Halorhodospira halochloris: one gene and its partner. The protein of the gene in region 2 binds, or shares a complex with, the protein of the main gene of each other region. Links are inferred from orthologs where the notes say so. Each region holds a gene or a part of one and is shown on either strand. Other genes may lie near its edges.

Region 1 (5,281 bases), 1.7 Mb from region 2 along the record:
ATCATGCGCATAGGCATGAACCGTGTCCGTGTTCTTGCGACCTCCTTAATCCTGAACAAACTGTTCAACACCAAGAATTGCCCGGAGTTTCACCTGCAGCGGTATTGGCTCGATGCGATTTCTACCGCCTTTGCCGCCGCCCGCCTAGCACCCCACTACTGCCCGGGATACAGCACCGACGCCGCCTATCTCGGTGGTATGCTGCACAGCATAGGTCTACCTCTGCTAGTGCACACCTTCCCCTCCATCCTCAATCAAGCGCTTGCCGAACACAACCAAAAACCTGAGACATCGCTGTCGCATTTGATTTATCAAGCCTTAGGCAGCGACTACTCCGACGCCGGGGGAATTCTATTACGTGAGTGGGGGCTACCCGAACCGATCATCGCCGTCGCCGCCAACAGCCACAGCCCCGGCTATGCCGGCCCCCATGCCGAACTCGTCGCGGTTGTCCACTTCACTCATGAGTGGCTCAAGAACGGCTACGATGCCAGTCAGATAGATACTACCCTGCACCCGGATCAGGCCCTGCTCCAAAGGATCGCCAAATCCTGTGCCGCCGAGGAAGAGTCCTTGGCAGCCTTTGCTGAACTGCTTGCCCAAAGTGACGACTAAAATAGGGCGAGTTTTTTCGCTCGCTATGGGGAACCTCTAAAACTTCGCCGGCGCCACCGTCCGCCCCGGTGTGGAGGTCTTGGCGCCAGGGATGGCGCCATGAAGCCTCCAGGGATGGATTCACGGCGTCCTCCACACCGGGGCGGATGGTGGCGCCGGCGAAGTTTTAGAGGCCGCCTATGCATTCCGTTTTTTATCCTCGCTGGACTGAGCCAAACGCAAGAAGGCATAGGCTTTATCCACTGTCTCCTGCAGCTCGGCATCGAGCGTCGAATCGACAACCACGCCGCCACCCGCCCAATAGGTTACCTGTCCCCGCTCACATATTGCGGTACGGATGGCTATGTTGCTATCCATCCGGCCATCAAAGCCGATGTAGCCGATTGAGCCGCAGTAGACCCTACGCGGCCCCGGCTCCAGTTCATCGATTATCTCCATGGCCCGCCGCTTAGGCGCACCTGTTATTGAACCCCCGGGCAGACAGTCGTGCAGCAAAGCGAGCGGCGTGTAACCTGCGCCCAACTGACCTGTTATCCGGCTAACTAAATGGTGAACGCTGGCGTAGCTATGTACCTGGCACAGCTCGGTTGTTTTAACGGTGCCGAACTTACACCCTTTGCCTAGGTCATTGCGCAGCAAATCGACGATCATGACATTCTCAGCCCTATCCTTGCTGCTGCAGCTGAGCTCACTGATGTAGTCCTGATCCTGCTCGCGATTTATCCCCCGTGGGCGCGTCCCTTTGATCGGCTCAGTGACCACCCGGCGCTGGGCATCAACACTCAAGAACCGCTCCGGGGAAAAGCTCAACAGGTCTGAACGCGGCGAGCGCATCCAAGCCGCAAAAGGGGCTGGGGAACAAGCGCGCAGAGCCAGATAGGCGCTTTGCGGGTCGCCACTGAAAGGCGCAGTAAACCTGCGGGCTAGATTGACCTGATAACAGTCGCCGGCGTGAAGATACTCCTGCACCCGTCTAAACTGCTCCGCATAAGCTTGCGCGGTCGGCTCAACGAGGACCTCGCCCTCCAGCCGAAAAGGCTGATAGCCCTGGCACTCGGTGCCCTCCCGACTACTCAAGCTAGAGTATTCGCCCAGCCTATCCCGCACGAGCGCCAGCCAATCGTGGTCAAGCCTTCTGCCGACAGCAACCGAATATCGCCTTAAGTGATCCGTGACTATGGCGCACTCGTATATGCCAACCGCCATTTCAGGGCGGCCCTGTTCTCCCTGACCGGCACCAATCCCCAGCAGCCGGCGACCTAGATCGTAGGTGAAATACCCCAGCGCACCGCCGACGAAGGGCAAGTCAGGATCGCTGGTAACCTCACCAAACTCACTGAGCAACTCATCTAGATGCTCCAGCGGGTTGCCGGAGGCGTAGCGAACCGCTGAACCTCGAGCCAGCCGGGTAACGCCGCCGCTCATAACCAGAGTGGCGGCGGGGCGCGCGACTAGGATGTCGAAGCGTCCGCTACCCTGCCCAGGGTGGCCTGAGTCAAGCCATGCCGACCACTGCTCCCCGCCTAGAGCATGCAGCGCGGCCCCCGGCTCAGCGATGTAGGGCATAGCCTGATAATCTAAGGTCGCTGACACGGTCACTTTACCGTTCCTGCACAGTTGAGGGTCGCGGAGCACGAATGGTTGTGAGAGGCTCGCCGCTGACTAAACGCCTGGGTCAACCCATAGGTCAAACCGCGGGTCAACCCCTGGGTTAGCCCAGGGGGCAGCAGAGCTTGTCGTAGCTCTCTCTTGGTTGCCAAATCGCTTTTCATGATATCCTGAGCAGTTATAGATTTGGGCTGAAAGGTTAAATTAAGAACCATGGCCGGACACAGTAAGTGGGCTAATATAAAGCATCGCAAGGCGGCGCAGGACGCCAAGCGGGCTAAGATATTCACCAAGCATATCCGTGAGATCACCGTGGCTGCTCGCCTCGGCGGGCCCGACCCTGATACCAACGCCCGATTGCGCCTAGCCCTTGATCGTGCCTTTGCTGTCAACCTGCCCAAAGACCGCGCCGATGCCGCCGTAAAAAAAGGGGCAGGCCTGGAGGAGGTCGGCAACTACGAAGAGCTACGCTACGAGGGCTATGGCCCAGGTGGCACAGCCATAATGGTCGACTGTATGACCGATAATCGCAACCGCACAGTCTCCGAGGTGCGCCACGCGTTTAGCAAGCATAGCGGCAAACTCGGCACCGATAATTCGGTTGCCTACCTGTTTCAAGAGCGAGGTGTGTTGCTATTCCCACCGAAGAGTGACCGCGAGGGCATTCTCGAGGTAGCGCTTGAGGCCGGTGCTGAAGATATGATTGAAAACGACGACGGCTCGACCGAGGTAATAACATCCCCCGATAGTTACCGCCAAGTACGGGACGCGTTGCTTGCCGCCGAGCTCCACCCGGCGGAAGCCGATGTCACCCAACGCCCAGACATAACCGTACAGGTTGAGGGCGAGGACGCTATCAAGAACGCCAAGCTGATCGACCGGCTTGAGGACCTGGACGATGTGCAACACGTCTACACCAATGCGGATATTCCTGAGCAAGCCTATGAGAGCCTCTAAAACCCCTAGGGAAGGGATCGCGGGCATCTCCACGGCTTTAGTCGTACGACTCAGGCGGTAGTTCCCAGATGCCCCGCATCCTCGGCATTGATCCAGGCTCACGCGTCACCGGCTATGGCGTTATTGATAACTATGCCCAGTGTAGTCTGGTAACTCAGGGCACCCTGCGCCTGCAGCGCAACTCCAGCCTAGCCGCTCGACTCGGCGAGATACATCGGGGGATTGAGGGCATAATCGAAGACCACCGGCCAGATGAAGTAGCCCTTGAGCGCGTCTTCGTCCACCGTAATGCCGATACAGCCCTAAAACTTGGCCACGCCCGGGGCGCAGCAATCACCGCTTGTGTTCTTGCTGAGCTAACCATCGCCGAATATACTCCGGCGCAGATAAAGCAATCCATAGTAGGCGGCGGTCGCGCCGATAAGCAACAGATAGGCTACATGGTACGCGCCCTGCTGGGGCTGCGCTGCCAACCCGCCGAAGATGCAGCGGACGCACTTGCGGCAGCCCTCTGCCATGCCCATCATAAAGACTCACCGATAGCACGAGCCGCGGCAGGAGACATACGGTGATAACCCAATTGCACGGTCGTCTGATCGAAAAGCACCCGCCTATTCTAGTGCTCGATGTAAACGGGGTCGGCTATGAGGTTAACGCACCCCTATCAACCCTAGAGTCACTTCCCGAGAGCGGTTCTGAGGTCACCATCTATACCCATCTGAGCGTGCGCGAAGACGGTCAAGCACTGTTTGGGTTCCGATCACGCAACGAAAGAGAGCTCTTTCGCCGCTTGATTCGCGTCTCTGGAGTCGGACCCAAAATGGCCTTGGCATTGCTATCCGGTGTCGACGGTAATGAGCTGGTAAGGTGCGTTAATGAAGATGACCCTAAACGGCTAACCGCCGTGCCCGGGGTGGGCCGCAAGACCGCAGAGCGGCTCATAGTCGAATTGCGCGACCGGCTCGAAGGTTGTGGCTTTGCAGTTAACCCACCGGGAACTGGTGCCTCCTCTGCTAGTGGCGAGCGTGACGATGGCGGTGCTAGCGGTGGCAGCGTCGGTGAGGCAATTGACGGGCTAGTCGCCCTCGGTTACAAGCCTGGCGAGGCAGCGCGCATGGCGCGCACCGCGGCAGAGCCAGGCATGAGTTGCGAGGCGATTCTCCGCCGCGCATTGCAACGTGCCGTACCTGCCGGAGGCTGAGTAGATCATGCACAGCGCAGACGGGCCAACGCCCAGTACTGAACAACAGGCCCAGCGCATCGTTGGTGCTGGCACGGGGGGCGAGGAGGAGGCCGTAGAACGCGCCCTGCGGCCCACCTCGCTTGACGAGTATGTAGGCCAGCAGACGATCCGCGAGCAGCTGGGCATTTTTATTCAGGCCGCGCGTGGCCGTACCGAACCGCTCGACCATACCCTGCTGTTTGGCCCCCCGGGACTGGGCAAGACTACCCTGGCCCACATAGTTGCCAATGAGATGGCCAGCAAGCTACGCCAGACCTCGGGTCCGGTGCTGGATCGGCCAGGAGATCTGGCTGCCATTCTGACCAACTTAGAACCGGGGGATGTGCTCTTTATCGACGAGATACATCGGCTCTCCGCGGTGGTTGAGGAGGTCCTTTACCCCGCCATGGAGGATTTCCGCATAGATATAGTGATCGGTGAGGGGCCTGCTGCCCGCTCAATCAAGCTCGACTTGCCACCATTCACTCTGGTCGGCGCAACCACCCGCGCGGGACTGCTAACCTCGCCGCTGCGCGATCGCTTTGGTATAGTGCAGAGACTGGCGTACTACCCGGTCCATGAACTCGCTAAGATTGTCCTGCGCTCGGCAGCGAAGCTGGGCGTTGGTGCAGATAGCGAGGGCGCTAACGAGATAGCCCGACGTGCCCGCGGCACCCCCCGAGTAGCCAATCGGCTCTTGCGCAGGGTGCGCGACTTCGCCGAGGTTCGCGCCGACGGCCGAATTAGCGCTGAGGTGGCTGCCTCGGCTATGGAGCTATTGGACGTCGACCGTAACGGGTTAGACGAGCAGGATCGCCGTCTCCTTGAGGCGGTTGTGCACAAGTTTGGCGGCGGGCCGGTAGGTCTTGATAACCTGGC
Region 2 (3,979 bases):
ATTTTCAATTATAACAATTATTTGGGATCTTTTGCAGTAGGGAACATTTAACACCCCCCGGCCACTCAACTGACCCGGCATGGTGGTCTTGGCGCCGGGGATGGCGCCAGGAAACCTCCAGGGATGGATTAACGGCGCCCTCCACACCGCGACCATTGAGTAGTGGGCCGGGGAGGTTTTAGAGGCGCCCAGTAGACAAATCGGCGAATAGCTCGACTAGCTTTTGGCCAGGGCTAGGTGCGCTCATGAATGCCTCGCCGACCAGGAAGCTATGCACTCCCGCAGCGCGTATCCGGGCCACATCGGAGCTAGTGTGGATACCACTTTCGGTTACAGTTAAGGCCGACTCCGGCACCCGAGGCGCCAAGCCTTCTGTGGTCGCAAGGTCGGTGGTAAAGGTGTGCAGATCACGATTATTGATGCCGATAAGGCCGGGGCCAAAGGCAGCTACCCTCTCCAGCTCCTCAGCATCGTGCACCTCTATCAATACATCGAGCCCCAACTCCAGGGCCAGGGCATGCAACTCGGCCAGCTGTGCATCACCGAGAGCCGCAGCAATCAGCAAGATGCAGTCGGCACCCAATACCCGTGCCTCATAGACCTGGTAGGTATCAATGGTGAAATCCTTGCGCAGTACCGGCAGCTGCACGGCGTTGCGGGCGGCCTGAAGGTGGCTGTCATCGCCACCAAAGAAATCTTTGTCGGTTAAAACCGAAAGGCAGGCAGCGCCCGAGTTCGCGTAGTCGCTAGCAATAGCATCCGGGTCGTAGTCGGCGCGGATAACCCCCTTGCTCGGCGAGGCACGCTTTAGCTCGGCGATCACCGCCGGTTGCCCGGCATCCAGCCGCTCGGCTAGCGCCTCCCAAAAACCACGAGTAGGCGGCAAATCTTCCACCTGAGCGGCAAGCTCACGCAGCGAACGTCGCTCGGCCCGCTCAATTACTTCCTCGGCCTTACGGCGCAGAATCCGCCGCAGGATATCCGGCGTTGCCGACAACTCATCACTCATCCAGCCAACTCCCGGGTTTTTTCCACAAAGCTGTGCAGTTTTGCGGCAGCCGCACCAGAACCCATCAGATCTTTGGCGTGATCAACCCCAGCCTGCAAACTGTCGACTCCCCCGGCGGCATATATGGCTGCACCTGAATTTAGGGCGATTAGTTCAGCTGCCGCGCTACTCTCACCTGAGAAGGCGGAGGTGATTAGCCGCAGACTATCCTCGGCGCCGGCAACCTGGACTTCACTGAGCGGAGCCTCACGTATCCCCAGCTCTTGCGGGGTAATCTTATATTCACGAATATCGCCGTCGACGAGCTCGGCAACAAGACTCGGCGAGGCTATGCTCAGCTCATCCAAGCCATCTTCTGCATGAACCACCAAGACCCTTTCACTGCCCAGCTCACGCAGCACTTCGGCAATCGGTCGCACCCACTGCGGGGCATAGACGCCGAGCAGCTGACGCCGCGCACCGGCCGGATTGGTCAGTGGCCCGAGGACGTTAAACAGGGTTCTGACCCCCATCTCCCGGCGCGGCCCCACAGCGTGCTTCATCGCCCCGTGGTGGAGAGGGGCGAACATAAAGGCCACGCCGACCTGCTCAATGCAGCGTGACAGGGCAGCACAATCGAGATCCAGGCTGGCTCCGGCCGCCTCGAGAACATCGGCGCTGCCGCTGCGCCCGGAGACCGAACGATTGCCGTGCTTGGCAACCGGCACACCCGCCGCCGCGGCGACAAAGGCAGCGGCAGTCGACACATTCAAGGTACCGCTAGCATCACCGCCGGTCCCGCATGTATCGAGAACGCCCTCTAAACCAACCTCTACTCGCTCGGCAAGCTCGCGCATAACCGCCGCCGCCGCAGCTATCTCGGCTACGGTCTCACCCTTCATGCGCAAGCCGATGAGAAAGCCGCCGATCTGTGCCGGCGTTGCCCCGCCGCTCATGATAGTGCCCATTACCTCTGTCATCTCGGCACTGCTCAGATCCTGCCTTTCGGTTACGCGGCGAATAGCGGATTGCATGTCCATAGCTAGAACCCTTTGTTGAGGAAGTTGGCCAGTAGCTCATGGCCATTAGCGGTCAATATCGACTCAGGATGGAACTGCACGCCTTCGACCGGCAGCTCGCGATGGCGCACGCCCATAATCTCGTCTATCGAACCTTGAGGGCCTTCGGTCCAGGCCGTCACCTCTAGTACTTCCGGCAGCGTATCACGCTCCACCACCAAGGAGTGGTAGCGTGTCGCTTCCAATGGCTCAGGCAGCCCGCGAAAGACTCCTTGACCGCGGTGACGCACCGGTGAGGTCTTGCCGTGCATTACCTGGCGGGCTCGCACTACCTTACCGCCGAAGACCTGGCCAATGGTTTGATGGCCGAGACAAACCCCCAAGATCGGCACCTCGGCGGCCATCTCGTGAACCAGCTCCAGCGAGACGCCGGCCTCGTTAGGGGTGCAAGGCCCGGGTGATATTACTATGCGCTCCGGGCGCAGACGACGAACCTCGCTAACATTGACTTCATCGTTACGCACCACCTCGACCCGTGCCCCTAACTCACCTAGATACTGCACCAAGTTCCAGGTGAACGAGTCGTAATTGTCTATCATCAGGATCATAGACCTTCCTCGGCCATTTCAACGGCCCGCATCAGCGCCCTACCTTTGTTCAGGGTCTCCTTCCATTCGAGTTCGGCGAGGGAGTCGATTACCACCCCACCGCCGGCCTGAACATATACGCGCTCATCCTTGACTAGCGCAGTACGAATGGCAATTGCAGTGTCCATGTTGCCCGACCAGGAGAGATAACCCACTGCACCAGCATAGACCCCGCGCTTGGCCGGCTCGACCTCGTCGATGATCTCCATGGCCCGAATCTTGGGCGCCCCGCTGACAGTGCCAGCCGGGAAGGTGGCGCGCAGGACATCCATCGCCCCCAGCCCAGGTCGTAACCGGCCGACAACATTGGATACGATATGCATAACCTGCGAGTAACGCTCCACCACCATCCGTTCGGTCAGGCGTACGGTCCCGGTTTCGGCAACACGGCCAACATCATTACGCCCTAGGTCGATAAGCATTACGTGCTCGGCTATCTCTTTAGGGTCGGAGACCAGTTCCTCCTCGAGTTCACGGTCGCGCTGCTCGGTCGCCCCCCGCTTGCGGGTACCGGCGATGGGCCGGACCGTGACTTCACCCTCTTCCAGGCGCACTAATATCTCCGGGGATGAGCCGACAATCTGAAAATTGCCGCAATCGAGAAAATACATATAAGGCGATGGATTGGTGCAGCGCAGGGCACGGTAAAGATCTAGCGGCTCGGCGTGAAAGGGTTTGGAGATACGCTGCGAGGGCACTACCTGCATCACATCACCAGCGGCAATATAGTCGCGAATCTTCTCGACCGCCTGTTCGTAACCGAGCTCAGTAAAATTCGACTGCGCTTCGCTGCGTGTCGTGCCGCCATGGCCTTGAGCCTGTTTGCGCTGGCGCGGGAGCGGCTTATCAAGCTGGTGGGATAACTCCTCAAGGCGCCCAAGTGCTGACTCGTACGCAGCCTCTTGGCGGGGATCGCAATGTACGACCAGATAGAGGCGTCCAGCAAGGTTGTCGAATACGACCACCTCATCGGCCTCAACCAGGTATATATCCGGTAGACCCAGCTCATCAGGGGGCTGCGAGTTGGCTAGCCGCGGCTCGACATAGCGAACCGTATCGTAACCAAAGTAACCCACCAACCCGCCAAGGAAGCGGGGCATTTGCGGAAATCCGGAGGGCGGAGCGGCACGATGCCGATACTGTAATTCCTCGATCCAGGCGAGCGGATCGGCTGCCTCGGTTTGCTCAATAAGCTCACCATCACGGCGCAACTCGATTTGGCGGCCATAGACACAAACTTCGTTACGAGCAGGCAGGCCAATTATCGAATAGCGCCCCCATTTCTCTCCCCCCTCGACAGACTCGAGCAGGAATGAACGCGGACC

What was found. The genes of interacting proteins can lie anywhere in the genome.
Region 1: the proteins of HH1059_RS09070 (region 2) and pabB are in contact, whole or in part, in a solved structure (PDB 8RP0), measured with the Escherichia coli proteins. The link is inferred for Halorhodospira halochloris from one-to-one orthologs.

What each region holds. Positions count from the first base shown.
Region 1 is NZ_AP017372.2:269,374-274,654, reverse strand. What follows is about bases 1-2,969. They hold pabB (aminodeoxychorismate synthase component I), read right to left. Parts: upstream 2,209-2,969; coding sequence 793-2,208; downstream 1-792. Other genes in these bases: HH1059_RS01210 (YebC/PmpR family DNA-binding transcriptional regulator), read left to right, coding at 2,437-2,969; HH1059_RS01220 (HDOD domain-containing protein), read left to right, coding at 1-615. In the rest of the region: more of HH1059_RS01210, read left to right, coding at 2,970-3,180; crossover junction endodeoxyribonuclease RuvC, read left to right, coding at 3,249-3,752; Holliday junction branch migration protein RuvA, read left to right, coding at 3,749-4,381; Holliday junction branch migration DNA helicase RuvB, read left to right, coding at 4,389-5,281. UniProt on the Escherichia coli protein: Part of a heterodimeric complex that catalyzes the two-step biosynthesis of 4-amino-4-deoxychorismate (ADC), a precursor of p-aminobenzoate (PABA) and tetrahydrofolate.
Region 2 is NZ_AP017372.2:1,983,098-1,987,076, forward strand. Bases 824-3,822 are described here. They hold HH1059_RS09070 (anthranilate synthase component II), read right to left. Parts: upstream 2,616-3,822; coding sequence 2,031-2,615; downstream 824-2,030. Other genes in these bases: trpC (indole-3-glycerol phosphate synthase TrpC), read right to left, coding at 824-1,009; trpD (anthranilate phosphoribosyltransferase), read right to left, coding at 1,006-2,028; trpE (anthranilate synthase component I), read right to left, coding at 2,612-3,822. Also shown: more of trpC, read right to left, coding at 179-823; more of trpE, read right to left, coding at 3,823-3,979. UniProt on the Escherichia coli protein: Part of a heterodimeric complex that catalyzes the two-step biosynthesis of 4-amino-4-deoxychorismate (ADC), a precursor of p-aminobenzoate (PABA) and tetrahydrofolate.